Regions from separate parts of the Bacillus sp. 1A genome, predicted to be linked through region 1. Evidence: a T-box and tRNA genes for the amino acid it is inferred to sense, from the RefSeq annotation. Region 1 holds a T-box; the other regions hold tRNA genes.
What was found. The T-box of region 1 lies ahead of thrS (threonine--tRNA ligase). A T-box ahead of a tRNA ligase gene usually reads a tRNA of that ligase, here a tRNA-Thr.
Positions count from the first base shown of each region.

Region 2: it encodes a tRNA-Thr, which carries the amino acid that the T-box ahead of thrS (threonine--tRNA ligase) is inferred to sense. The anticodon was not compared.
Region 3: it encodes a tRNA-Thr, which carries the amino acid that the T-box ahead of thrS (threonine--tRNA ligase) is inferred to sense. The anticodon was not compared.
Region 4: it encodes a tRNA-Thr, which carries the amino acid that the T-box ahead of thrS (threonine--tRNA ligase) is inferred to sense. The anticodon was not compared.

Region 1 covers NZ_JBQYLZ010000001.1:4,205,337-4,212,400, forward strand. The annotation lists gene ACUN0F_RS21530 (FtsX-like permease family protein) at 1-1,161, opposite strand, end outside; gene ACUN0F_RS21535 (ABC transporter ATP-binding protein) at 1,173-1,940, opposite strand; gene ACUN0F_RS21540 (DUF2975 domain-containing protein) at 2,331-2,813, shown strand; gene thrS (threonine--tRNA ligase) at 2,939-4,858, opposite strand; T-box leader at 4,903-5,125, opposite strand; T-box leader at 5,161-5,384, opposite strand; gene rluF (23S rRNA pseudouridine(2604) synthase RluF) at 5,510-6,217, opposite strand; gene ACUN0F_RS21555 (YdbC family protein) at 6,401-7,021, opposite strand.
Region 2 covers NZ_JBQYLZ010000001.1:425,328-432,391, reverse strand. The annotation lists rRNA gene ACUN0F_RS02295 (23S ribosomal RNA) at 1-1,289, shown strand, start outside; rRNA gene rrf (5S ribosomal RNA) at 1,338-1,453, shown strand; tRNA gene ACUN0F_RS02285 (tRNA-Asn) at 1,463-1,537, shown strand; tRNA gene ACUN0F_RS02280 (tRNA-Thr) at 1,542-1,614, shown strand; tRNA gene ACUN0F_RS02275 (tRNA-Glu) at 1,637-1,711, shown strand; tRNA gene ACUN0F_RS02270 (tRNA-Val) at 1,717-1,792, shown strand; tRNA gene ACUN0F_RS02265 (tRNA-Tyr) at 1,810-1,893, shown strand; tRNA gene ACUN0F_RS02260 (tRNA-Gln) at 1,959-2,033, shown strand; tRNA gene ACUN0F_RS02255 (tRNA-Lys) at 2,039-2,114, shown strand; tRNA gene ACUN0F_RS02250 (tRNA-Gly) at 2,120-2,191, shown strand; tRNA gene ACUN0F_RS02245 (tRNA-Ala) at 2,202-2,274, shown strand; gene ACUN0F_RS02240 (glycerate kinase) at 2,391-3,536, shown strand; gene rocF (arginase) at 3,746-4,639, shown strand; gene cdaA (diadenylate cyclase CdaA) at 4,889-5,710, shown strand; gene ACUN0F_RS02225 (CdaR family protein) at 5,703-7,064, shown strand, end outside.
Region 3 covers NZ_JBQYLZ010000001.1:1,680,343-1,687,406, forward strand. The annotation lists rRNA gene ACUN0F_RS08385 (23S ribosomal RNA) at 1-292, shown strand, start outside; rRNA gene rrf (5S ribosomal RNA) at 394-509, shown strand; tRNA gene ACUN0F_RS08395 (tRNA-Val) at 514-589, shown strand; tRNA gene ACUN0F_RS08400 (tRNA-Thr) at 594-669, shown strand; tRNA gene ACUN0F_RS08405 (tRNA-His) at 680-755, shown strand; tRNA gene ACUN0F_RS08410 (tRNA-Leu) at 779-859, shown strand; tRNA gene ACUN0F_RS08415 (tRNA-Gly) at 889-963, shown strand; tRNA gene ACUN0F_RS08420 (tRNA-Leu) at 980-1,068, shown strand; tRNA gene ACUN0F_RS08425 (tRNA-Arg) at 1,072-1,145, shown strand; tRNA gene ACUN0F_RS08430 (tRNA-Pro) at 1,156-1,229, shown strand; tRNA gene ACUN0F_RS08435 (tRNA-Ala) at 1,244-1,316, shown strand; tRNA gene ACUN0F_RS08440 (tRNA-Met) at 1,337-1,413, shown strand; tRNA gene ACUN0F_RS08445 (tRNA-Ile) at 1,418-1,494, shown strand; tRNA gene ACUN0F_RS08450 (tRNA-Ser) at 1,512-1,604, shown strand; tRNA gene ACUN0F_RS08455 (tRNA-Met) at 1,631-1,707, shown strand; tRNA gene ACUN0F_RS08460 (tRNA-Asp) at 1,711-1,786, shown strand; tRNA gene ACUN0F_RS08465 (tRNA-Phe) at 1,801-1,876, shown strand; tRNA gene ACUN0F_RS08470 (tRNA-Thr) at 1,891-1,966, shown strand; tRNA gene ACUN0F_RS08475 (tRNA-Lys) at 1,977-2,052, shown strand; tRNA gene ACUN0F_RS08480 (tRNA-Gly) at 2,066-2,136, shown strand; tRNA gene ACUN0F_RS08485 (tRNA-Ile) at 2,147-2,223, shown strand; tRNA gene ACUN0F_RS08490 (tRNA-Asn) at 2,231-2,305, shown strand; tRNA gene ACUN0F_RS08495 (tRNA-Ser) at 2,312-2,402, shown strand; tRNA gene ACUN0F_RS08500 (tRNA-Glu) at 2,408-2,479, shown strand; partial or broken gene ACUN0F_RS08505 (IS4 family transposase) at 2,591-2,755, opposite strand; gene ACUN0F_RS08510 (L-lactate dehydrogenase) at 3,220-4,164, shown strand; gene ACUN0F_RS08515 (S8 family serine peptidase) at 4,681-7,064, opposite strand, start outside.
Region 4 covers NZ_JBQYLZ010000001.1:5,829,975-5,837,038, forward strand. The annotation lists gene ACUN0F_RS29880 (hypothetical protein) at 1-97, shown strand, start outside; gene ACUN0F_RS29885 (DUF3965 domain-containing protein) at 326-1,477, opposite strand; gene ACUN0F_RS29890 (CBS domain-containing protein) at 1,772-2,191, opposite strand; tRNA gene ACUN0F_RS29895 (tRNA-Glu) at 2,322-2,393, opposite strand; tRNA gene ACUN0F_RS29900 (tRNA-Asn) at 2,395-2,469, opposite strand; tRNA gene ACUN0F_RS29905 (tRNA-Ile) at 2,478-2,554, opposite strand; tRNA gene ACUN0F_RS29910 (tRNA-Trp) at 2,566-2,636, opposite strand; tRNA gene ACUN0F_RS29915 (tRNA-Thr) at 2,643-2,715, opposite strand; tRNA gene ACUN0F_RS29920 (tRNA-Phe) at 2,725-2,800, opposite strand; tRNA gene ACUN0F_RS29925 (tRNA-Asp) at 2,809-2,884, opposite strand; tRNA gene ACUN0F_RS29930 (tRNA-Met) at 2,888-2,964, opposite strand; tRNA gene ACUN0F_RS29935 (tRNA-Ser) at 2,988-3,080, opposite strand; tRNA gene ACUN0F_RS29940 (tRNA-Ser) at 3,139-3,231, opposite strand; tRNA gene ACUN0F_RS29945 (tRNA-Ala) at 3,252-3,324, opposite strand; tRNA gene ACUN0F_RS29950 (tRNA-Pro) at 3,340-3,413, opposite strand; tRNA gene ACUN0F_RS29955 (tRNA-Arg) at 3,424-3,497, opposite strand; tRNA gene ACUN0F_RS29960 (tRNA-Leu) at 3,501-3,589, opposite strand; tRNA gene ACUN0F_RS29965 (tRNA-Gly) at 3,606-3,680, opposite strand; tRNA gene ACUN0F_RS29970 (tRNA-Leu) at 3,710-3,790, opposite strand; tRNA gene ACUN0F_RS29975 (tRNA-Lys) at 3,805-3,880, opposite strand; tRNA gene ACUN0F_RS29980 (tRNA-Gln) at 3,885-3,959, opposite strand; tRNA gene ACUN0F_RS29985 (tRNA-Tyr) at 3,971-4,054, opposite strand; tRNA gene ACUN0F_RS29990 (tRNA-Val) at 4,063-4,138, opposite strand; rRNA gene rrf (5S ribosomal RNA) at 4,144-4,259, opposite strand; rRNA gene ACUN0F_RS30000 (23S ribosomal RNA) at 4,361-7,064, opposite strand, start outside.

The DNA.
Region 1 (7,064 bases):
AGCCACACGTTTACGAGCCGGCTCTTTTAAAGTTTTTGTATCAAAGTGATCGGAAACAAGTGGTGGTTTCGCAGTTAAGTCGTTACGTAAATAATAAACCGCTTCTCCATCTACTTTATACTTATACTTGCTTTCTTCAACAATTTCCATTTCTTTTAATGCCGCTTTATCTTGATCATTTGGATCATGAATTACAACATCATATACACGTGAGAAGTCTGTCATAATACCTACATTTTTTTGAAATGCCATACCTGCCGTCATTGCTCCTGCACCTAATGCAATTAACATCGCTACTGTACCTAATACTCTCGATAAACTATTTACTCTAAAGCGTAGCTGTGCATATGTAAAACTATTTAAGCCTGTTTCATTTCGTTTTTTATTCCCTTTAATTTTCATCACAAAAAATGGGAGCAATGAACTAAAGATGAAATATGTTCCAAGTGTTGTAACGATTGTCGCTATTATAAAACCGATTTCAGCAAACATTTTTATATTTACCATAAAATAGTATCCTGTACTTACTAGTAATACACCAAGTACAGTCATTATAATAATGCGAGTTTTACTTTTCTTCACTTCATCCAGTGTTTCATCTTCACGAATTAACTCCAATTCTGTTTTACGTAATAACCGGATGCTATTCATTAAACCAGTAATAAAAAATAGTATTAAGAAGAAAATAGCTGTAACTAAGATTGCTGGTGTATATACAGATGAATAACTACCTTTCGCTGAAATTTCCATACCATTCATTAAAAAGTTTCCTGCTACACTCGCAAGCAACATCCCTACTAAGATCCCGATAATAATACTGACAATCCCCATACCGAATGTTTCAATAAATAATAACTGTGCTACTTTTTTCTTTTTCGCACCGAGCATCATGTACATACCGAGTTCTTTTCTTCTTAATGTGAGTAAGAAAGAATTGGCATATATAATATAAAATACAGTAATGAACGATAATAGTATGGCACCTACCCAGAATACGAGTCTAATACTACTAATAAGACTATTATCTTTCGTAAATTCACTATTCATAGCCATCGTTTGGAACATGTAGAAAATACTAATACTAATAACGAGACCAATAAGTAAAACCATATAATCTTTTAACATCTTTTTCATACTATGACGTGATAATTTGAATAACATAGTCTCGCCCCCTACTTAGACTCAGCAGCTGAGCCCATATGAGCGAGCACACCTAAAATGTCTTGATAGAAATTTTCTCGTGTTCCTTGACGCTTTAACTCTTTATAAAGAAGACCGTCTTGAATAAATAAAATACGCTCACAATAACTCGCACTAAACGCATCGTGTGTAACCATCAAAATACTTACATTGTGATTTTCATGTAAATCTTGCATCGCTTCTAATAAGCTTTTTGCATTTTTACTATCAAGCGCACCAGTCGGTTCATCTGCTAATACGATTGCTGGATTATGTACTAAAGCTCGTGCTGCCGCCGTTCTTTGCTTTTGTCCACCAGAAACAGCAGTTGGATATTTCGTTAAAATTTCAGTAATCCCTAATTTCTTTGCAACCTCATTTACCTTCCCCGTAATCTCACTTGAAGGTACGCCTTGCAGAGAAAGTGGTAAAGCGATATTTTCATAAATTGATAAGTTTTCAAGTAAGTTAAAATCTTGAAAAATGAATCCTAATTTTTGAGATCGAAAATCAGATAATGCATTCCCCTTCATAGAAGTAATATTTGTACCAGCTATTGTCACACTGCCACCCGTTGCTTGATCCAATGTACTAATCACATTAAGTAGTGTCGTTTTGCCAGATCCAGAAGGACCCATAATCCCGACGAATTCTCCTTCTTTAATACTTAATGACACGCCTCTTAACGCTTTTGACTGATTCTCATTTCTTTTCCCATACGTTTTTTCTACACTTTCTACAGTAACTACATTTGTTGACATCTCTTTCACTCCATCCCTTTTGTATAAAATTAATTTCTCACATATTTCTTATCTTTTTCTCATGTAAATCCTTAATAATTTTTAAATTTTTCAATCAGAAAGGATTACACGAGTTACGTAAACCTTTTTCCTATTCCATATTCTCACTTTTCTAAAACTCGTTCCTTCGATTTCGCTTACATTTACCTTACATTTTTGTAAGGTGAAAAATATTACAGACCATTTCATAAGGTGGATTCATTTGTAATGAGCAAGTTTTTTATTTTTATCAAAATTAATAGGATACATAAATAACAATAATAATAAGTTAAAAAAACAATATAATTTTATTTTAAAACGATAAATCATATGATAAAATCATGTTGTCATTAAATAAACGAGGTGCTTTTTATGAAACAAGTTACAACACTCTTTTTAAAACTAGCTATTGTTTTTATAGGTATAGTAGTACTTGCATTGTGCATATTTTTAGTTCCTAAAATCGGGAATTTCGCTGGAGAATTGTATCCAGCTATTGCTTATATGAAATCTCTCGTTTTAATCGATATGTACGTAGCGACGATACCTTTTTACTTCGCTCTGTATCAAGTTTTTAAACTTTTAAGTTATATTGATAAGAACAAAGCGTTCTCGGTATTATCAGTAAAGGCTTTAAAAAATATAAAATACTGTGCCCTCACTATCGGTACCATATACATACTAGGTATGCCACTTTACTATCTTATGGCAAAAAAAATTGATCCTCCAAGTTTTATACCAATTGGATTGATCATTATTTTCTCCTCTATCGTGATTGCTGTTTTTGCTGCAGTTCTCCAAAAGCTCTTACAAGAAGCCATTAATATAAAATCAGAAAATGATTTAACGGTATGAAGTGAAGTATATGGCAATAAATGATGAAGGGATAGCGATTAAGCTATCCCTTCATCATTTATTATGGTTCTTTAATGAGTTTAAATTCAGTAATACATGTTAATGGTGTATTTTATTATCAATCTCTATTTCTTATTTTTTATTTCCTCTTTTATACTCTCCACAAACCCATTTAGTTCAATAACTTCTGACTGGTCTTCACCGTATTTACGTACATTTACAGATCCGTTCTCCATTTCCTTATCCCCAATAACAAGAACATAAGGAACTTTTTGCATTTGTGCTTCTCTTATTTTATATCCTAACTTTTCATCTCGTACATCTCTTTCCACACGAATGCCAGCTTGTGCTAATTTATCCGCAATCTCATCTGCGTATTGTACATGGACTGCATTCGAAACTGGAATGACCTTCACTTGAACCGGTGCCACCCATGCCGGGAACGAGCCTCCAAAGTGCTCAATTAATATCGCTAAGAAACGGTCTAACGATCCTAAAACTGCTCTGTGAATGACAACTGGTCTTCTCTTTTCATTCTTCTCATCTATATAATTTAAATCAAACTTCTCTGGCATTTGGAAATCTAGTTGGATTGTCCCGCACTGATGACTTCTATTTAAAGCGTCTTTAATATGGAAGTCGATTTTCGGTCCATAAAATGCACCGTCACCTTCATTTAGTCTATATTTATAATTCAATGAATGTAATACATTTTCTAATGCCTCTTCTGCTTGCTCCCACAACTTATCATCACCCATTGAATCTTCTGGACGAGTAGAAAGCTCTACTTCATATTCGAATCCAAAAGTTTTATAAACGTAATCAATTTGCGCCATTACAGATTTAATTTCATCTTCAATTTGTTCTGGAGTTACAAATAAATGAGCATCATCTTGGCAGAAAGTACGTACTCTTAATAATCCATTTAATGCCCCGCTAAATTCGTGTCGGTGTACTTGACCGAACTCACACATACGAATTGGCAATTCGCGATAAGAGTGTAATTTATTTTTGAACATTAACATATGTCCTGGGCAGTTCATTGGTTTTAATGCGAAACTTTTATTGTCTACTTCAGAGAAATACATGTTGTCTTTGTAATGTCCCCAGTGTCCTGATTTCTCCCATAATTCTTGGTTCATCATAAACGGAGTACGTACTTCTTGATACTTATACTCTTTTTGAATTTCTCTTAAAAATGCTTCTAATTCATTACGAATAATTTGTCCTTTCGGTAAATAAAATGGCATTCCCGGAGCCTCTTCAGAAAACATAAATAACTCCAGCTCACTACCTAATTTACGATGATTTCTTTTTGCTGCTTCTTCAACGAAATGTAAATAATCTTCTAATTCTTTTTGAGAAGAGAACGCAACACCATATATACGCTGAAGCACTTGATTGTTACTATCACCTCGCCAATATGCACCAGAAACGTGAGTTAATTGGAATGCTTTCAAATAGCCTGTTGACGGTAAATGAGGTCCTCTACATAAGTCTACAAATTCACCTTGTTTATATAGTGTTACACTTTCCCCACTAGGAATTGCTTCTAACAATTCTAATTTCAGGTGATCATTCATTTCTTGAAACAGTTTTTTTGCCTCTTCTCGTGAAACCTCAACTCGCTCTATTTTTATATTTTCATTTATAATTTTTTTCATTTCTTTTTCGATTTCCGGTAAATCTTCTACGTTTACACTACTCGGAAGATCCATATCATAATAAAATCCATTTTCAATAACAGGTCCTACACCAAGGTTTACATTACCATGCATTCTCTTTACAGCTTGCGCTAAAATATGTGCCGCAGAGTGTCTTGCAATTTCTACCCCTTCATTTGAATCTATAGTAACGATTTCTACTTCCGCATTTCCTTCAATATTTCGGCGTAAATCATATAACTGATCATTTACTTTCCCTGCGACTGCTTTCTTTTTTAAACGACTGCTAATGGATCCCGCAATTTCTTCTAAAGTAATTCCTTTTACAAATTCTTTAACGCTTCCATCCGGAAATTTCATTTCAATCATCTGTTCTTTCATTTTTCATCTCTCCATTTCATAATAAAAAGCACACTCATCCCTAAAATAGGGACGAGCGTGCTTTTACCCGTGGTTCCACCCAGATTCCCATTGTAAATATACAATGGCTTCTTTTACGGTAACGTCGTTTACACGGCACTAGATACTTAATTTCCCCAGTGCAGCTCTAAGGTGGTAAGTTATTTTTCTGCGTTAGGAAGTTCTCAGCTTTCCTTCCTTCTCTGTATAACCGGATAAAATAACTCGTGTCCTTTTCTTCGCTTATTATGAAATTGAATACAAAAAAGCATATTCATCCCTAAAATAGGGACGAATATGCTTATATCCGTGGTTCCACCCAGATTCCCATCACAAAAAACATAATGGCTTCTTTTGCGATAACGTCGCTTACACGGCACTAGATACTTAGTTTCCCCAGTGCAGCTCTAAGGTGGTAAGTTATTTTTCTGCGTTAGGAAGTTCTCAGCTTTCCTTCCTTCTCTGTATAACCGGATAAAATAACTCGTGTCCTTTTCTTTGCTTTTAAAAGTACATCCATTAATTGTTATTTACTATATCTTATTCATTTTATTTTTGCAAGTGTTTAAAAATGATTTTTTATTAAATAAAAAAAGAAACCAAAAATAGATTTTTGGTTTCCTCTTCTCAATTTTACCAATCTTGTGGTTCGTAATTTAAGTCTGAAAATAGACGTCGTTTCTCTTTCTTCGATAAATCTCTCCACTGTCCAACAGGTAAATTATTTAATTCTATATTCATAATTCTTGTACGCTTTAAAGTGTATACTTGATAACCTAAAGCCTCACACATACGACGAATTTGACGATTCAATCCTTGAGTTAAAATAATTTGGAATTCATATTTTGATAACTGTGTTACCTCACAAGGAAGCGTTTTCGTTCCTAAAATTTTCACACCAGCTGCCATTTTCTCTAGAAAATCAGGTGTAATTGGCTTATCTACTGAAACGATATATTCTTTTTCATGTTTGTTTTCAGCACGTAAAATTTCATTTACAATATCACCATCATTCGTTAATAAAATTAAACCGTCTGAGTCTTTATCAAGACGTCCAATGTGACTAATTCGTAATGGATGATTCACTAAATCGATAATATTACCTTTTACAGCTTTTTCACTCGTACATGTAATACCTACTGGTTTATTTAAAGCGATATATACGTGATCTCGAGCAATACGAAGTTGCTCTCCATTTACACGTACATCATCACCTGGATTTACTTGGTCACCAATTTTTGCAACCTTACCGTTAATAATTACTCTTCTCTCATTAATTAGTTTATCTGCTCCACGTCGAGACGCTTTTCCAGCTTCACTAATAAATTTATTGATACGCAAATTAGGCACATCCTTTTCAAAAAAATTCAAGCTCACACTGCTTCTACCGTACAATACAAAAGGGTAAGCCTTCTATTATAACTTAAATATATTAACATGAAAGGGTATATAACGTCTTCTATTAATTACTCGTTTATAAGAAAATATCTTTATTATACATTCATTTATGCACGTTTTGTACACTTAATATACAAGCCACTCTTCCTTACATATAGCTTGTTTACCTCTTATATCTTTTAAATCCTCATGAATATTAGCTAGTTTATACAACTCTGGGAAAATCTCTTCTACATAATTTTGATGCGCCATTTCATCTTTCCAATAAGTTAACTCTATGTAACAATTTTCATTTTTTAAAGACTTCCCAACAACTCCACCTAACATCCCTTTTGCATTTTCCATCCCTTTATTCCAAATTGTTTCTTGTTTATGTAAAAACTGCTTTTCTCTCTGTTGTTTTACATCACAAATTGCAACTCTTACAAATGACCCATCTGTAACAACGTCTTTCAAAGGCATATCAGTTATATCATACAACGTTTGAAACAATTCAATTTCACATGAAAGAAACGTATCCTCTTGATTACTATTTAAATAAATGGTATCGTGTGCACTATTCATAAATGATTGATACGCACTTCTATCTTCCCATAAAGTAAATACACATGCCTCATCCTCATACCATCCACCAAATTGCCCATGAAATCCATCTAGATGCTGTATAGCTTGCCATTTTTCTTGTGCTTTTGAAAATAACTCTTTTTTCTCTTCTTCCACTTTACAGTAGATTGTTTTTAGTAACATTTTTAACTCCCCCTTAGGATATAATTTATCTTCCACTTATATT
Region 2 (7,064 bases), 3.8 Mb from region 1:
CGAGATAAAAGGTGCCTGTACCGCAAACCGACACAGGTAGGCGAGGAGAGAATCCTAAGGTGTGCGAGAGAACTCTGGTTAAGGAACTCGGCAAAATGACCCCGTAACTTCGGGAGAAGGGGTGCTTTCTTAACGGAAAGCCGCAGTGAATAGGCCCAAGCGACTGTTTAGCAAAAACACAGGTCTCTGCGAAGCCGTAAGGCGAAGTATAGGGGCTGACACCTGCCCGGTGCTGGAAGGTTAAGGAGAGGGGTTAGCGTAAGCGAAGCTCTGAACTGAAGCCCCAGTAAACGGCGGCCGTAACTATAACGGTCCTAAGGTAGCGAAATTCCTTGTCGGGTAAGTTCCGACCCGCACGAAAGGTGTAACGATTTGGGCACTGTCTCAACCAGAGACTCGGTGAAATTATAGTACCTGTGAAGATGCAGGTTACCCGCGACAGGACGGAAAGACCCCGTGGAGCTTTACTGTAGCCTGATATTGAATTTTGGTACAGTTTGTACAGGATAGGCGGGAGCCATTGAAACCGGAGCGCTAGCTTCGGTGGAGGCGCTGGTGGGATACCGCCCTGACTGTATTGAAATTCTAACCTACGGGTCTTATCGACCCGGGAGACAGTGTCAGGTGGGCAGTTTGACTGGGGCGGTCGCCTCCTAAAGTGTAACGGAGGCGCCCAAAGGTTCCCTCAGAATGGTTGGAAATCATTCGTAGAGTGCAAAGGCATAAGGGAGCTTGACTGCGAGACCTACAAGTCGAGCAGGGACGAAAGTCGGGCTTAGTGATCCGGTGGTTCCGCATGGAAGGGCCATCGCTCAACGGATAAAAGCTACCCCGGGGATAACAGGCTTATCTCCCCCAAGAGTCCACATCGACGGGGAGGTTTGGCACCTCGATGTCGGCTCATCGCATCCTGGGGCTGTAGTCGGTCCCAAGGGTTGGGCTGTTCGCCCATTAAAGCGGTACGCGAGCTGGGTTCAGAACGTCGTGAGACAGTTCGGTCCCTATCCGTCGTGGGCGTAGGAAATTTGAGAGGAGCTGTCCTTAGTACGAGAGGACCGGGATGGACGCACCGCTGGTGTACCAGTTGTTCTGCCAAGGGCATAGCTGGGTAGCTATGTGCGGAAGGGATAAGTGCTGAAAGCATCTAAGCATGAAGCCCCCCTCAAGATGAGATTTCCCATAGCGTAAGCTAGTAAGATCCCTGAAAGATGATCAGGTTGATAGGTTCGAGGTGGAAGCATGGTGACATGTGGAGCTGACGAATACTAATAGATCGAGGACTTAACCATATAATATGTAGCAATGTTATCTAGTTTTGAAGGAATATGCCTTCATAGTTTGGTGATGATGGCAGAGAGGTCACACCCGTTCCCATACCGAACACGGAAGTTAAGCTCTCTAGCGCCGATGGTAGTTGGGACCTTGTCCCTGTGAGAGTAGGACGTTGCCAGGCTATTATTATTCCGCAGTAGCTCAGTGGTAGAGCTATCGGCTGTTAACCGATCGGTCGTAGGTTCGAGTCCTACCTGCGGAGCCATTATGCTTCCATAGCTCAGCTGGTAGAGCACTTCCATGGTAAGGAAGAGGTCACCGGTTCAAGCCCGGTTGGAAGCTTGGGAAGAGTTTTAAAATTTTTGGCCCGTTGGTCAAGTGGTTAAGACACCGCCCTTTCACGGCGGTAACACGGGTTCGAATCCCGTACGGGTCACCACTTTTGGAGGATTAGCTCAGCTGGGAGAGCACCTGCCTTACAAGCAGGGGGTCGGCGGTTCGATCCCGTCATCCTCCACCATATATATTTTAAATGTCGGAGGGGTAGCGAAGTGGCTAAACGCGGCGGACTGTAAATCCGCTCCTTCGGGTTCGGCAGTTCGAATCTGCCCCCCTCCACCATTTTCTTTAAAATAACCTGAGAGGGTTTATTTTTTTGAAAAGATAACCATACTAGTAAATATTAATGGGCTATAGCCAAGCGGTAAGGCAACGGACTTTGACTCCGTCATGCGCTGGTTCGAATCCAGCTAGCCCAGCCATTTACGAGCCATTAGCTCAGTTGGTAGAGCATCTGACTTTTAATCAGAGGGTCGAAGGTTCGAATCCTTCATGGCTCACCATTTTCGCGGAAGTAGTTCAGTGGTAGAATACAACCTTGCCAAGGTTGGGGTCGCGGGTTCGAATCCCGTCTTCCGCTTTATTACTAAGGGGCCTTAGCTCAGCTGGGAGAGCGCCTGCCTTGCACGCAGGAGGTCAGCGGTTCGATCCCGCTAGGCTCCATCTAAATAAAAAAGCTTACATCATATGATGTAAGCTTTTTTTGTATTTAAAAAGACAACTTTCATACTTGTCGTTTAAAATGAAGAAAATGTAAAAATAAAGGATGGGGGATAATTGTGAAAGTTGTTATTGCATCTGATTCATATAAAGAAAGCTTAAAAGCTATAAAAGTATGTGAAGCTATTGAAAGAGGATTTGGAGCAATTTTTCCTAAAACAGAGTACGTAAAAATACCAATTGGAGATGGAGGTGAAGGAACGGTTGATTCACTTGTGGATGCTACAGATGGAAGAATGATACCCCTTCATGTGACAGGACCGCTTAGAGAACGTGTACAAGCCTTTTACGGTATGTCTAAAGATAAAAAGACAGCGTTTATTGAAATGGCAGCAGCATCAGGATTACAACACGTTCCGCTTAAAAAGCGAAACCCACTTATTACAACGACTAAAGGAACCGGAGAGCTTATACTACATGCGCTAGACGAAGGAGCTGAGCACATTATTTTAGGACTTGGCGGAAGTGCTACAAATGATGGCGGAGCAGGTATGTTGTCAGCTTTAGGGGTCAGGTTTATAAATGGAAAAGGGGAAGTAATAGAGCCATCTGGAGGGACGTTACATTCGATTGTCGCTATTGATTTTTCATGCATGGATGCACGCTTAATGCATATAAAGATAGAAGCAGCATGTGATGTAGATAATCCGTTAGTTGGAATAAGGGGAGCATCTTTCGTATTTGGGAGGCAAAAGGGTGCGAATGCAGAGATGATGAAAGAGCTGGATGAGAATTTAAAGCATTATGCGAATATCCTTAAACAATACTTATCTTGCGACGTAGCTGAAATACCTGGCGCAGGAGCCGCAGGAGGAATGGGAGCAGCTGTTATTGCAGTGTTAAAGGGAAGCTTGCGGAGAGGAATTGAAATTGTATTAGACTATACAAATTTTAATAAGCATATAGAAGGTGCAGATTTAATTATAACTGGCGAAGGGAGAATAGATGAACAAACAGCATATGGAAAGGCCCCTGTAGGTGTTGCGGAGCGTGCAAAGCATTTTCGTATTCCTGTCATTGCTATTGGAGGATCTGTATCTCCGAATTATTCAGCTGTTCATGAAAAAGGAATCGATGCAGTATTTAGTATTACAGCGAGTCCTATGACATTAGAAGAGGCATATAAAGTAGCGGAAGAGAATATCGAAATGACAGCAAAGAATATTGCCGCAGTATGGAAAATAGCATCAGAAAAACACTTCTAAATGTAGGAGTGTTTTTTATTATTATTTAATAATAATGATGGTAGTTGTTTCATTAAGTTAACTTTATACATAGAATAGTCTTGAAATTTGGTTTTTAAAGCGAATATAAGTGAATAATTTGTATATCCATACAGAAAAATGTCGAGTTGAGTCAGACTATATAAAAGATTTAAAATATTTAGTGAAGGCATAAAAGGGGGATACTATCTATGAAAAAAGAAATCTCAGTTATTGGAGTTCCAATGGATTTAGGACAGATGCGTCGCGGGGTAGATATGGGGCCGAGTGCAATCCGTTATGCAGGCGTAATTGAAAGAATTGAAGAAATTGGATATGACGTTAAAGATATAGGAGATATATGTATAGAGAGAGAAAAAGAAGCAGATGTAAATACAAACTTAAGAAACCTTACACAAGTTGCAACTGTATGTAACGAATTAGCAAGTAAGGTGGATCATATTATAGAAGAGGGACGTTTTCCACTTGTATTAGGTGGTGATCATAGTATCGCAATTGGTACATTAGCTGGTGTTGCGAAACATTATAAAAATTTAGGTGTTATTTGGTACGATGCACATGGTGACTTAAATACAGAAGAAACTTCACCATCTGGAAATATTCATGGCATGTCACTTGCAGCAAGTTTAGGGTATGGACATCAAACGCTTGTAGATTTATACGGGGCATATCCAAAGGTGAAAAAAGAGAATGTTGTAATTATCGGTGCACGTGCATTAGATGAAGGAGAAAAAGACTTTATTCGCGAGGAAGGTATTAAAGTATTCTCGATGCACGAGATTGATCGTATGGGTATGACGGCTGTTATGGAAGAAACAATCGCTTATTTATCTCATACTGATGGTGTACATTTATCATTAGATTTAGATGGTCTTGATCCTCATGATGCACCAGGAGTTGGAACGCCTGTAATTGGTGGCCTATCTTATCGTGAAAGCCATTTAGCAATGGAAATGTTAGCGGAAGCTGATATTGTCACATCTGCTGAGTTTGTTGAAGTAAATACCATTTTAGATGAGCGAAACAGAACGGCAACAACGGCAGTTGCTTTAATGGGTTCTTTATTCGGTGAAAAACTAAAATAAATGTAAGAAAAGCAACTGAGAAGTTGCTTTTTTTATTTGAAAATAAGCGTATAATAATGATTTATATTATACTGTACGATAATAATGTTTGACATCTTGCCAATTTAGACGAAAGGGGGGTTGTTTGTAATTGTCGTTTGTTTCATGTATGGTATAATTAACTAGTTGTTGGAAATACATACAGATAGAGCATAAAACAATATTTCAATATATGGATAGAATTGCTCGTAAGTAGGAGGAAGGGGTAGTATGCCTTTTGAAGATACGACCATTTTGAAATATCTTAGTACGGTATTAGATATTGCCGTTGTATGGTTTATTATATATAAGCTAATTCTCATAATCCGAGGGACGAAAGCTGTTCAACTTTTAAAAGGGATTACAGTTATTATTGTCGTTCGGATGATCAGTATTTTCCTTGAATTGCATACGCTTTATTGGCTAACTGAGCAAGTATTAACGTGGGGATTTTTAGCCGTTATTATTATTTTTCAGCCAGAATTGCGAAGAGCACTTGAGCAGCTAGGACGCGGGAGTTTATTTTCGCGTGTTGGAACTCATGAGGATGATGAACCTGAAATCGTTGCAACAGCGATAGCGAAAGCAACGGAATATATGGGGAAACGTAGAATTGGTGCATTAATTACTTTGTCAAAAGAGACCGGTATGGGTGATTATGTGGAAACAGGTATTCCGCTAAATGCACACGTATCATCGGAATTACTTATTAATATTTTCATTCCTAATACACCTCTTCACGATGGAGCGGTTATTATGCAAGGAAGTACCATTAAAGCAGCAGCGTGTTATCTTCCGTTATCGGAAAGTCCGTTTATCTCTAAGGAACTAGGAACTAGGCATCGCGCTGCAATGGGAGTTAGTGAAGTTACTGATAGTATTACAGTAGTTGTGTCGGAAGAAACTGGCCAAATTTCTTTAACGAAAAATGGTAAGTTGCATCGTGATTTGAAGACAGAACAACTGAAAGATATGTTGTTAGCTGAATTTAGTGCGAGCGAAAAAACGACTTCTTCGTCTTTATGGAATTGGAGGAGAAAGCGTCATGGATAAGTTAATGGAGAATCATTGGTTTTTAAAAGGGATCTCATTACTATTGGCGTGTATGCTTTTTATGTCAGCGACTTTAACTGAAAAAAATACGACATCGGGGATACTACCTTTCGCAAATGATGCGAAAGAAACCTTAACTAATTATGCCATTAACCTTAAGTATGATGAAGAGAAATATATTGTAAGTGGTATTCCGTCAGAGGGCGTTAAGGTGAAGTTAGAGGGCCCAAAAGCAGCAGTTGCTACAGCAAAAGCGAAAAAACAATTTGATATACCAGTTGATTTGAGAGATAGCGAAAAAGGAACTTATGAAGTTTCTTTGAAAACGAACGGGCTTCCAGATGATGTGAAAGGAACAGTTCAGCCATCAACAATTAAAATTACTCTACATGAAAAAGCGAGAAAATACGTTCATGTAGACTTAAAATTATCAAATGAGGATCAAATGCCAGCGGGTTCAACTCTTGAAAAATCAAACATTAAACCTGATACTGTTGAGGTAGTTGGGACGAAAGAAGAAATTGAAAGTATTTCATCTGCTAAGGCGTATATTGATTTAAAAGGTGTTAATAAAACTGTTACAAAAACAGCCGAAGTTACATTATACAATAGAGAAGGAAAACGTTTAAATGTAAGAACGAGTCCATCTAAAATTAGTGTAACATTGAATGTGGCGACGCAAGCTACGACCAATAATACTGAAAAAACTGTTCCTGTAACGTATACGAAAAAGGGGAGTTTACCAGAAGGATTGGCCGTTACAAATATTAGCATTGAGCCGAGAGAAGTAACAATAGCAGGTCCAAAAGATATTTTGGATAATATACAATCGATAGAGGGGGTCGAAGTAGATCTTAGTCAATTGACAGAGTCTACAACATTCGATACCTCTGTTTTATTGCCAAAGGGTGTAACAAGTGCAAAACCGAATCAAGTGAAGGTTTCGGTAGGAGTGCAAAAAACAAAACAAACGAAAACAAGAACGATTGATGGTATATCAATTCAAAAAAATGGACTTTCTAAAGATGTTACGGCCCAGCTACTTTCACCGCAAGATGGGAAGATAAGCGTTGATATTTCAGGAGAAACAAGTATAGTAGATAAAATAACAGCTGCTCAAATAACAGCAGCCATTAATCTGCAAAATGTATCTCCGGGGACGAAGGATGTTTCTATTCAAGTGAGCGGTCCTGGTAATATTTCAATAGAGCCAAAGCAAAAAAGTGCCAAAGTCACAATTGTGAAGAAAGAAAATCCAGATAAAGAAGTACAGGGTAACGGTGAAAAACCAGATTCAAATAATAACCAAGATAATCAAACTGAAAAACCAAAAAATCCTGAACCTGAACCTAAA
Region 3 (7,064 bases), 2.5 Mb from region 1:
GTCCCTATCCGTCGTGGGCGTAGGAAATTTGAGAGGAGCTGTCCTTAGTACGAGAGGACCGGGATGGACGCACCGCTGGTGTACCAGTTGTTCTGCCAAGGGCATAGCTGGGTAGCTATGTGCGGAAGGGATAAGTGCTGAAAGCATCTAAGCATGAAGCCCCCCTCAAGATGAGATTTCCCATAGCGTAAGCTAGTAAGATCCCTGAAAGATGATCAGGTTGATAGGTTCGAGGTGGAAGCATGGTGACATGTGGAGCTGACGAATACTAATAGATCGAGGACTTAACCATATAATATGAAGCAATGTTATCTAGTTTTGAAAGAATATAAAAAACTTGTTGACTTTAAAAGTCAAATAAGTTACAATGATTCTTGTCTTAAATGAATACAGTCTGGTAATAATGGCAGAGAGGTCACACCCGTTCCCATACCGAACACGGAAGTTAAGCTCTCTAGCGCCGATGGTAGTTGGGACCTTGTCCCTGTGAGAGTAGGACGTTGCCAGGCAAATGGAGGATTAGCTCAGCTGGGAGAGCACCTGCCTTACAAGCAGGGGGTCGGCGGTTCGATCCCGTCATCCTCCACCATTTAGCCGACTTAGCTCAATTGGTAGAGCAACTGACTTGTAATCAGTAGGTTGGGGGTTCAAGTCCTCTAGTCGGCACCAGAAAATCATGGCGGTTGTGGCGAAGTGGTTAACGCACCGGATTGTGGCTCCGGCATTCGTGGGTTCGATTCCCATCAGTCGCCCCATTTTTTCTTTGAATAATTAATATGCGGGTGTGGCGGAATTGGCAGACGCACTAGACTTAGGATCTAGCGCCTTTGGCGTGGGGGTTCGACTCCCTTCACCCGCACTTTTAATAAAATAACTCATACATGTCTTGCGGAAGTAGTTCAGTGGTAGAATACAACCTTGCCAAGGTTGGGGTCGCGGGTTCGAATCCCGTCTTCCGCTCCAATTTTCAATATGACATGCCGGGGTGGCGGAACAGGCAGACGCACAGGACTTAAAATCCTGCGGTGGGTGACCACCGTGCGGGTTCGACCCCCGCCCTCGGCACCATATGCGCCCGTAGCTCAATTGGATAGAGCGTTTGACTACGGATCAAGAGGTTAGGGGTTCGACTCCTCTCGGGCGCGCTTTTATTAACGGGAAGTGGCTCAGCTTGGTAGAGCACCTGGTTTGGGACCAGGGGGTCGCAGGTTCAAATCCTGTCTTCCCGATTTTCCAAAAACATGGGGCCTTAGCTCAGCTGGGAGAGCGCCTGCCTTGCACGCAGGAGGTCAGCGGTTCGATCCCGCTAGGCTCCACTTATTTTAATATCTTTTATGGCGGTGTAGCTCAGCTGGCTAGAGCGTACGGTTCATACCCGTGAGGTCGGGGGTTCGATCCCCTCCGCCGCTACCATAAAGGACCTTTAGCTCAGCTGGTTAGAGCAGACGGCTCATAACCGTCCGGTCGTAGGTTCGAGTCCTACAAGGTCCACCACTAAAGCTTTATATCTCGGAGGTATACCCAAGTTCGGCTGAAGGGATCGGTCTTGAAAACCGACAGGCGGCGAGAGTCGCGCGGGGGTTCGAATCCCTCTACCTCCTCCATTTTTTCTAAATTAATATTTTATCATCGCGGGGTGGAGCAGCACGGTAGCTCGTCGGGCTCATAACCCGAAGGTCGCAGGTTCAAATCCTGTCCCCGCAACCAAATGGTCCCGTGGTGTAGTGGTTAACATGCCTGCCTGTCACGCAGGAGATCGCCGGTTCGACCCCGGTCGGGACCGCCATTTTTTTACATAAAGGCTCGGTAGCTCAGTCGGTAGAGCAGAGGACTGAAAATCCTCGTGTCGGCGGTTCGATTCCGTCCCGAGCCACCATTTTGAAGTCGCAAGCCGACTTAGCTCAACTGGTAGAGCAACTGACTTGTAATCAGTAGGTTGGGGGTTCAAGTCCTCTAGTCGGCACCACTTTCAAAATGAGCCATTAGCTCAGTTGGTAGAGCATCTGACTTTTAATCAGAGGGTCGAAGGTTCGAATCCTTCATGGCTCACCATTTACAATTTAATGCGGGTGTAGTTTAGTGGTAAAACAAGAGCCTTCCAAGCTCTGGTCGAGAGTTCGATTCTCTTCACCCGCTTTTCAATTATGGGCCTATAGCTCAGCTGGTTAGAGCGCACGCCTGATAAGCGTGAGGTCGATGGTTCGAGTCCATTTAGGCCCACCATAATTATTCCGCAGTAGCTCAGTGGTAGAGCTATCGGCTGTTAACCGATCGGTCGTAGGTTCGAGTCCTACCTGCGGAGCCATATTATAGAGAAGTACCCAAGTGGCTCAAGGGGCTCCCCTGCTAAGGGAGTAGATCGCGAACGCGGTGCGAGGGTTCGAATCCCTTCTTCTCTGCCAGAATTGGCCCGTTGGTCAAGTGGTTAAGACACCGCCCTTTCACGGCGGTAACACGGGTTCGAATCCCGTACGGGTCATACTAAAAGAGATAGCATAATCTGCTATCTCTTTTTTGTTGTGTAAAAGTGGACTTTTGATAGTCTGCTTTTTTATGCAATAGAAGAAATATGAAGTATTCGCTGTTGCAGTGGGGTACATAGAGAGCCGTAAATACAATCATGTTGTTTATTTGGACCTGTATGAATATGAAGGAACTATCTATCTAACAAATGATACTCAAGTTGAACTTTTACCCCAGCTGTATGGCTGTAGCCTCCTACACTTGGAGAAACCGATGAAAATACATCCGGGAGCTACTGTGGAAAATAAATAATATATAGAAGAAGCTGTCTCTCAATAGGGGTGATCTACTGGAGACAGCTTTTTTTATGTTGTCATTATTGTCGAGTTTTGTCGGTAAGTCGATATTCCTTGTCGAATCGTTGATATATTTTGAGTTACGGTAGATATATTCTAAAAATCGTTGATATATGAAAATAATCGCCGATATAATTTCACTTACCGACAAAAACGTAAGAAAATCCCTTTCACAATCTAAAGAAAACGCCTCCATTGAAATGGATTCCACACCTATTCCATCAACTTTACACTCTATGTGAAAAAGTTCACAAATAGGTCATAATTTGTGAAGTAATTCACAATAATACGTGCTACAATATGAATGTAAAGAAGTTAAACAACATTAAATTAGTATTTTAATTAATTACTTAAACAATCATAAAAAAATATATGTGAACAATAGAGAGGGGAAATTACCATGAAAAAAGGTATCAATCGTGTAGTATTAGTAGGAACAGGAGCTGTAGGTTGTAGTTACGCTTACTCAATGATCAACCAAGGTGTAGCTGAAGAATTCGTATTAGTAGATGTTAATGAAGCAAAAGCAGAAGGGGAAGCAATGGACTTAAGCCATGCGGTACCATTCTCTCCATCACCAACAAAAGTTTGGAGCGGTAGCTATGCAGATTGTAAAGATGCAGATCTAGTTGTTATCACTGCTGGATTACCACAAAAGCCAGGTGAAACTCGTTTAGATTTAGTTGAGAAAAACACAAAAATCTTTAAACAAATCGTTCGCGGTATTATGGATAGCGGATTCGATGGAATCTTCTTAATCGCAACTAACCCAGTTGATATTTTAACTTACGTAACTTGGAAAGAATCTGGTTTACCAAAAGAGCGCGTAATCGGTTCTGGTACTACTTTAGACTCTGCTCGTTTCCGTTACATGTTAGGTGACTACTTAGATGTAGATCCACGTAACGTTCATGCTTACATCGTTGGTGAACACGGTGACACTGAACTTCCAGTATGGAGCCACGCTACTATCGGTGTACAAAAACTAGAAACAATCTTAGCTAACAATGAACAGTACAAACAAGAAGACTTAGACAAAATCTTCGAAAACGTACGTGATGCAGCTTACCATATCATCGAGCGTAAAGGTGCAACTTACTACGGAATCGGTATGTCACTACTTCGTGTAACTAAAGCAATCTTAAGCAACGAGAACAGTGTATTAACTGTATCTGCATACCTTGAAGGACAATACGGTGAGAAAGATGCTTTCGTAGGTGTTCCAGCTGTTATTAACCGCGAAGGTGTACGTGAAATCGTAGAACTTGAGCTAAATGAAGATGAAAAAGCGAAATTCGCTCATTCTGTAAAAGTATTAAAAGAAACAATGGCACCAGTACTATAATAATTGCTAAATAATTCAGAGGCGGGAAACTGCTTCCTACCTCTGAGTTTTTATATAATTTAAAGGATTTACCGAAAGAATTCTCTTTCCAGAGGCGCATGAAGGGCGATAGCCCAGTGATAGGTGGGAGATGAATTTCGGTTTGGCATAGCCAAAAACTTTTGATAAACTAGCTATATGAAGTTCTTTGATAACTTGATATAGAAGGTTGCAGGAAGAAAATAGCGTGCGAAAACCAAGCCATTCGGTTCCTGCGTAAAATATCAACCGTATAAAGAGAGCGTCCAATCGTTGGACATCTAGGGGTGGAACGCCCCGAAGTAACGCTCAGGGAGACGAAAGGTTACTTTCGTCGTGGAACTGAGAAGCTACCACTTCAAGCTTTGCTAAGTGGCGAGTAGTTCACTATAAATTCCTTTTCCGGTTTCCCTTGTATATCCCCAATATACCCCTTTTGCTGGATAAGGGTCGTTTATAGAAAAGAGCACTCTACTTTATATAGAGTGCTCTTTATTATTATTTTTTAGGTGTTAATCCTAATTTCTTTAAAATATCTGCCAGTGTACCGCTTTTTGATTTTTCAACAGGTATTTGTGATTTAGATGCATCTGGACCTTTTTTCAAGAAGTTCTTTTCAACGAAACGAATATCTTTTTCATCGACAATGCCATCTTTGTTAAGGTCGCCGTCTTTCACAGATAGTCCTTTTTTACCATAGTTGCTAGCGATAATTTCAGCATCTTTTATATCAATTACTTTATCAGCATTTACATCGCCAGCAAGATTTTCGTCAGGTCGTGCATAATAATATTGACCAAGCAGCTTACCATCTTTTTCAGTACCTAGTTTTGTAGTTAGTCGGCTTGTTAAATGTCCTGGAACCTCCACGTATAAGTTATAATCACGTGTATTAACAGGAAGTCCATTCAATTTGAAGTAACCGTATTTATCAAGTGAGCCTTCAAACTTATGACGGTAAGAATCCGTTGCATATACTTTTACACCAAGCTTTGTATAATCGAATTTCTCATCTAAATATCCACGTTCATTTAAGAATGCACCAGGTTTAATATTTCCTTCTACTTTTGAGTTTAAAGACATAACTGAGAATGTTTGATCTTGAAGTACACGCATTCTGTTTGGCTCTGATTCACCTTGTTTCCAGTAAACGAACACTGGTAAATCTAATTGAGCATTTGCTTCATAAAACTCATCATTTTCTACCTTGAAAGTTATATCAATGAACGGGAAGTCACCATCTAATCCGGCGAAGTTTTTATCATCGATAGCTCCGCCTACTGTAACAGAACCTTCTTCTAGTTTCGGTTCATTCACTTTTGCGGTTACCCCTTTTTCAGAAAGGAGTTTTTCAAAAGCAGGATTCAATTTCGCATTTGCAAATTTGAAGTTCTTCTCTAGGAATTTTACGTTAAATTCTCCAGATACAAATTGTTTCACATGTTTGGCGTTTAGTGTCACAGTGAACTCATCATCTTTATATAATTCTTTTTTATCATAACTAGCTTTCGCATATTGAGCACCTTGCGGAATAAACCAATAGTTATTTACACCGCTTGGATAGTCAGGACCTGCAGTTGCATAATCGAAAATATATACGCCTGTGTTCATTGGACCTTCAGTTTTAAAGGAATCAGGTGTAATACCAACTTTAAAGTCACCATTTTCAGTAATAGGTAAAAACTTGTGCAAGTATGGAGAATAGTCATAGTACATAACGCCGTTCGCTTCTTGCGTAATGTTTAATCCTTTTCCTCTTAAGTAGTCAACGTTAGAATCATATACATTTCCTTTAATCCATAGTGCTTTTTTACCGTCTTCTACTGTATAGTTTTCTTCATTTAATTCATAAATACCAGGCTGTAATCCAGTTAATTTCACTTCTGGTGGTGTATTATCAATTACGACGTAATCGCCTTTCACACGTGCCTTCCCGGCTTTATCGTAGCCAACAAATTCAATTGTGTAATCTCCTTCAGGTAAGTCGATTTTCTCATCACCAATTGGTTTTGCTGGATCATTTGTGAAAGGATACACTTTTCCGTTAAAGAATGAATCTAAGTAGTAGTACACATCCGTTTGTAGTCCACTCGTGTTTAACGTTCCAAGGAAACCGAGAGCTTTATTTGTTTTCGAATCTTTCACGATAAGATCTAACGTTTCAAGTTCGCTATTTAATTGGAACGCCCCGTGAACATATGATTCACGGTAGGGATTGAATGTAGATGTATCAGTTGAGATTGATTTTCTTGATAATAGTGCATTTTCAATACCAGGCTCTGACACACGAATAGAGAACGGAATTTGATACGTTTCTTCTTTATTTTTCGTGTTTGTAATATGAATATATCCTTCATATCGACCTTGCTTTGCACCAGCAGGAATATTAATTTTTGCTTCAATTTCATCAGATTTACCAGCATCAATCGTAATTGTTTCAGAAGTAGAAATTTTTACACCGTTTGCGGTAGCGTCGTTAATAGCAGAAGAAGCTGGTGTATAAGAAATTTCTGTTTTAAATTCTTTCTTCTCTTGTTTATTGCGGTTTTCAATTTTAATTTTTCGTTTTTGTTCAATTGATTCCCCGTCTTTTTGATAGTATTTACCGAATGCAATGGATCCAGTTTCTTCTGGTACTTCAATCACTTCATCATTGACAATTGTTTTTGTCGTATCTAACACTTTAAAACTGGTTTCTGTGTGAACAGAGTTATAAGCATCTACTCGTCCAGCTCCAACTTCATATACGGAATACTTTTCTTTTAAATCGTCAGCTGTGTTCATAAGAGACGCTTTTACATCGAATGGAGAGTATTCTGGGTGTTCTTGCAAAATAAGAGCAGCAACGCCAGCGATATGAGGAGATGCCATGGATGTTCCTT
Region 4 (7,064 bases), 1.6 Mb from region 1:
ATCTACCGTATTTCCTGTATTCTTTATGGCTGTTTTATTATTCATAGCTAGATACATTCATGTTCCTAATACAAAAAAACACGAACAAGAAGCTTAGAAAGAGGAGACACTGTGTATCAATCTTTCAAAGATAATCCGATAAAATATATATTGAATTTATACACAAAAATAAATACTTTTTTTGGTATACAAGGAAGTAATACGGCACAATTTCTCCTTTATGGAATGTTATTTCTCGTCTTAATTGCGTTCTCCTTGCTTTACTAATAAAAAAAGGATCTCACATAAACTTGAGATCCTTTTTAATTTATATAGAAAATGCTTTTTATCCGCAAGCATATTTTTCATAAATAAAGCTAAGATTATATTTTTTCTCTAAGCTCATTCTTTGTTCATCATCACACCAATAGAACAGAATATCATGAATTGTTGCATAACGTTTATTTTTAAGAAATAGCTTAAAGAATGATGGTAAACAATCATGTAATTGTATAAATATATAATTGCGTAATATTTCTTCTTTATATTCAATGCCCTTACAAATATACAATAATTCTTCACAATAATACGCATGTTGTGGAACTTGAATCATTTCGAAAAATGGCACATATGATAATAACTTCCCGATAAAATGATCATATCGATCCATTATTCCTATCGTCATATGCTCCATCATATCTTTCATTACATATAAATAATCATCTACATGAGTAGTCTTGAGTGGGTCTAATCGATCTGAAATTTGAGAAAGTACAGCTCTTTGACAAGCTAACACCGCTTGACTAGGTCCATAGTATGATAGGAAGTCTGTACACTTACGATATTTTCGTAATAAGTCATGTGTATATAAGTCATATACAAACGTATTACAATACATCGCTAGACTCATCATATCACTATTTAATTGCTCTTTTGATAGAGATTTAGCTCTCTTACACATATAAAAGAATGTAAATTCTAATACTTCTTTATGGGATAATAAATGTTTACAGTCCGTTATACATTTCTCATTAAATTTAACTCTATCCCAAATTGCTACATCCTCATCAGTTAATTCACCAATACGATATTTAATAATTAAATAGTTTAAAGCAACCGCTTGTGTCAAAAGATCCCACGTTTCATATTCTAATGAAGTGTGAACAAACTCAGCTAGTCCTTGAGTTACCATAAAAGTATTTGCTTCTTCATACCAGCCAATCTCTTGGCATAAACGAAGAATACGTAATAAAGTTGGAATTTCATCTTTATGAAACTGTGGTAAATTTTTTGCTTTATCCATTCCATATACGATAAATGCCGCTAAATTTTCTTCTTTATAAAATTCTTTTTCTTTCCACACTAATATAGTTCTTTCTTTCCCTTCACCTTTCGGATGACAAGGTACAAGTAAAGAAAATAATTCAGCGAAATTATTTGGTTCTATATATGTATCTGTAACCAAATTCCAATTTGGATCGCGCTGTACAGCCCTCATATAATTCCCCTTCCCTTTTGTCTACATAGGAAATATTAATCCATTATTACATCATTAACAATGAATATTGTTATATTCGAAATCTATCATAATACTTATATCTATCAGTATATCATTTTTTCTCTTATTTAAAATTAAGAATGACAAATTTAAATAAACTGTTGAAATTACTAACTGTATACTTATTATATAATGGCTCAGATACATCATGCTAACATATTAGCTTAACCCTATATACTAGAATAATGTATCTGATGTTTATACGTAACTTATTCCACTAATTAAAGTCTCACTTCATTCCGTATGCTCTGATATTTCACTTAAAGCAAATCCCGCTTGATCATCTGCCGATTCTTTTATAGCTAAATCTCCTAGTGCTAACATCCCAACGAGTTGACCACTCTCAACTACTGGCAATCGTCTAATTTGATACTGTGCCATTAACTCTGTAGCCTTTTCAATAGGTTCATCTGGAGAAACTGAAACAATGTTTGTTGTCATTACATTTGTAATTTTATTAGATCCAGGATGTTTCTCAGCAATCCCACGAACAACTAAATCTCGGTCCGTAACAAGCCCAACAACTTGCTCATTTTCAACAACTGGAATCAATCCAATCGATTCTTCTTTCATCTTTACAGCAGCCTCATATACATTGTCTAGCGGTGTACAATGTACAACATCAGTACTCATAAAGTCTCTCACTCGTGTCATTTTTGTCTCCTCCTTTTTATACATACCATAGCTTTTCCTAAATCCCTTTATTTATTTCAGGAAAATCAGTTGATAAAGGAGGATTCCACAAAATAAAAAAGAGTCAGCATATTGCTGACTCTTTTTTTTATGACCCGTACGGGATTCGAACCCGTGTTACCGCCGTGAAAGGGCGGTGTCTTAACCACTTGACCAACGGGCCATGGCTCCGCAGGTAGGACTCGAACCTACGACCGATCGGTTAACAGCCGATAGCTCTACCACTGAGCTACTGCGGAATAATATATGGTGGGCCTAAATGGACTCGAACCATCGACCTCACGCTTATCAGGCGTGCGCTCTAACCAGCTGAGCTATAGGCCCATACACTTTTACAGGGGCAGTAGGAATCGAACCCACACTGGAGGTTTTGGAGACCTCAGTTCTACCTTTAAACTATGCCCCTAAAGGATGCCGACTAGAGGACTTGAACCCCCAACCTACTGATTACAAGTCAGTTGCTCTACCAATTGAGCTAAGTCGGCATAAAAAAATGGTGGCTCGGGACGGAATCGAACCGCCGACACGAGGATTTTCAGTCCTCTGCTCTACCGACTGAGCTACCGAGCCAACATAAATGGCGGTCCCGACCGGGGTCGAACCGGCGATCTCCTGCGTGACAGGCAGGCATGTTAACCACTACACCACGGGACCATTTGGTTGCGGGGACAGGATTTGAACCTGCGACCTTCGGGTTATGAGCCCGACGAGCTACCGTGCTGCTCCACCCCACGACAATATAATGTTTTTTAAAAAATGGAGGAGGTAGAGGGATTCGAACCCCCGCGCGACTCTCGCCGCCTGTCGGTTTTCAAGACCGATCCCTTCAGCCGAACTTGGGTATACCTCCATGAAGGAAAAAATAAAAATTTTATTATTATATGTATCTAAACCATTTAAAAAGAAAATGGAGGAGGTAGAGGGATTCGAACCCCCGCGCGATTCTCACCGCCTGTCGGTTTTCAAGACCGATCCCTTCAGCCGAACTTGGGTATACCTCCGAGACATATAATAAATAAAGTGGAGCCTAGCGGGATCGAACCGCTGACCTCCTGCGTGCAAGGCAGGCGCTCTCCCAGCTGAGCTAAGGCCCCATGTTTTTGGGAATATCGGGAAGACAGGATTTGAACCTGCGACCCCCTGGTCCCAAACCAGGTGCTCTACCAAGCTGAGCCACTTCCCGTTAATAAAAGCGCGCCCGAGAGGAGTCGAACCCCTAACCTCTTGATCCGTAGTCAAACGCTCTATCCAATTGAGCTACGGGCGCATATGGTGCCGAGGGCGGGGGTCGAACCCGCACGGTGGTCACCCACCGCAGGATTTTAAGTCCTGTGCGTCTGCCTGTTCCGCCACCCCGGCATGTCATATTGAAAATTGGAGCGGAAGACGGGATTCGAACCCGCGACCCCAACCTTGGCAAGGTTGTATTCTACCACTGAACTACTTCCGCAAGACATGTTTGAGTTATTTTATTAAAAGTGCGGGTGAAGGGAGTCGAACCCCCACGCCAAAGGCGCTAGATCCTAAGTCTAGTGCGTCTGCCAATTCCGCCACACCCGCATATTTTGTTAAAATGGTGAGCCATGAAGGATTCGAACCTTCGACCCTCTGATTAAAAGTCAGATGCTCTACCAACTGAGCTAATGGCTCTTAATGGCTGGGCTAGCTGGATTCGAACCAGCGCATGACGGAGTCAAAGTCCGTTGCCTTACCGCTTGGCTATAGCCCATTAATTAAGAATGGTGGAGGGGGGCAGATTCGAACTGCCGAACCCGAAGGAGCGGATTTACAGTCCGCCGCGTTTAGCCACTTCGCTACCCCTCCGACATATATGGTGGAGGATGACGGGATCGAACCGCCGACCCCCTGCTTGTAAGGCAGGTGCTCTCCCAGCTGAGCTAATCCTCCATTTTGCCTGGCAACGTCCTACTCTCACAGGGACAAGGTCCCAACTACCATCGGCGCTAGAGAGCTTAACTTCCGTGTTCGGTATGGGAACGGGTGTGACCTCTCTGCCATCATTACCAGACTATATTCATTTAAGACAAGAATCATTTTAACTTATTTAACTTTTAAAGTCAACAAGTTTTTTATATTCTTTCAAAACTAGATAACATTGCTTCATATTATATGGTTAAGTCCTCGATCTATTAGTATTCGTCAGCTCCACATGTCACCATGCTTCCACCTCGAACCTATCAACCTGATCATCTTTCAGGGATCTTACTAGCTTACGCTATGGGAAATCTCATCTTGAGGGGGGCTTCATGCTTAGATGCTTTCAGCACTTATCCCTTCCGCACATAGCTACCCAGCTATGCCCTTGGCAGAACAACTGGTACACCAGCGGTGCGTCCATCCCGGTCCTCTCGTACTAAGGACAGCTCCTCTCAAATTTCCTACGCCCACGACGGATAGGGACCGAACTGTCTCACGACGTTCTGAACCCAGCTCGCGTACCGCTTTAATGGGCGAACAGCCCAACCCTTGGGACCGACTACAGCCCCAGGATGCGATGAGCCGACATCGAGGTGCCAAACCTCCCCGTCGATGTGGACTCTTGGGGGAGATAAGCCTGTTATCCCCGGGGTAGCTTTTATCCGTTGAGCGATGGCCCTTCCATGCGGAACCACCGGATCACTAAGCCCGACTTTCGTCCCTGCTCGACTTGTAGGTCTCGCAGTCAAGCTCCCTTATGCCTTTGCACTCTACGAATGATTTCCAACCATTCTGAGGGAACCTTTGGGCGCCTCCGTTACACTTTAGGAGGCGACCGCCCCAGTCAAACTGCCCACCTGACACTGTCTCCCGGGTCGATAAGACCCGTAGGTTAGAATTTCAATACAGTCAGGGCGGTATCCCACCAGCGCCTCCACCGAAGCTAGCGCTCCGGTTTCAATGGCTCCCGCCTATCCTGTACAAACTGTACCAAAATTCAATATCAGGCTACAGTAAAGCTCCACGGGGTCTTTCCGTCCTGTCGCGGGTAACCTGCATCTTCACAGGTACTATAATTTCACCGAGTCTCTGGTTGAGACAGTGCCCAAATCGTTACACCTTTCGTGCGGGTCGGAACTTACCCGACAAGGAATTTCGCTACCTTAGGACCGTTATAGTTACGGCCGCCGTTTACTGGGGCTTCAGTTCAGAGCTTCGCTTACGCTAACCCCTCTCCTTAACCTTCCAGCACCGGGCAGGTGTCAGCCCCTATACTTCGCCTTACGGCTTCGCAGAGACCTGTGTTTTTGCTAAACAGTCGCTTGGGCCTATTCACTGCGGCTTTCCGTTAAGAAAGCACCCCTTCTCCCGAAGTTACGGGGTCATTTTGCCGAGTTCCTTAACCAGAGTTCTCTCGCACACCTTAGGATTCTCTCCTCGCCTACCTGTGTCGGTTTGCGGTACAGGCACCTTTTATCTCGCTAGAAGCTTTTCTTGGCAGCGGGGAATCAAAGACTTCGCTCCATAAGGAGCTTCCCCATCACAGCTCAGCCTTCATGATAAGCGGATTTGCCTACTTATCAGCCTAACTGCTTGGACGTGCACAACCAATCGCACGCTTCTTCTATCCTTCTGCGTCCCTCCATTGCTCAAACGATAAAGAGGTGGTACAGGAATATCAACCTGTTGTCCATCGCCTACGCCTGTCGGCCTCGGCTTAGGTCCTGACTAACCCTGAGCGGACGAGCCTTCCTCAGGAAACCTTAGGCATTCGGTGGACGGGATTCTCACCCGTCTTTCGCTACTCATACCGGCATTCTCACTTCTAAGCGCTCCACCAGTCCTTCCGGTCTGACTTCACTGCACTTAGAACGCTCCCCTACCACTGATACCATTGGTATCAATTCGCAGCTTCGGTGGTGTATTTAGCCCCGGTACATTTTCGGCGCAGAGTCACTCGACTAGTGAGCTATTACGCACTCTTTAAATGGTGGCTGCTTCTAAGCCAACATCCTAGTTGTCTAAGCAACTCCACATCCTTTTCCACTTAATACACACTTTGGGACCTTAGCTGGCGATCTGGGCTGTTTCCCTCTTGACTACGGATCTTATCACTCGCAGTCTGACTCCTAAGGATAAGTCATTGGCATTCGGAGTTTGACTGAATTCGGTAATCCGATGAGGACCCCTAGTTCAATCAGTGCTCTACCTCCAAGACTCTTACACTTAAGGCTAGCCCTAAAGCTATTTCGGGGAGAACCAGCTATCTCCAGGTTCGATTGGAATTTCTCCGCTACCCACACCTCATCCCCGCACTTTTCAACGTGCGTGGGTTCGGGCCTCCATTCAGTGTTACCTGAACTTCACCCTGGACATGGGTAGATCACCTGGTTTCGGGTCTACGACCACGTACTAAACGCCCTATTCAGACTCGCTTTCGCTGCGGCTCCGCCTCTTCAGCTTAACCTCGCACGGGATCGTAACTCGCCGGTTCATTCTACAAAAGGCACGCCATCACCCATTAACGGGCTCTGACTATTTGTAGGCACACGGTTTCAGGATCTCTTTCACTCCCCTTCCGGGGTGCTTTTCACCTTTCCCTCACGGTACTGGTTCACTATCGATCACTAGGGAGTATTTAGCCTTGGGAGATGGTCCTCCCAGATTCCGACGGAATTTCACGTGTTCCGCCGTACTCAGGATACATTCAAGAGAGAACGAAGTTTCGACTACGGGGTTGTTACCCTCTACGACGGACCTTTCCAGGTCGCTTCGTCTACCTCGTTCCTTTGTAACTCCGTATAGAATGTCCTACAACCCCAAGAGGCAAGCCTCTTGGTTTGGGCTATGTTCCGTTTCGCTCGCCGCTACTCAGGAAATCGCATTTGCTTTCTCT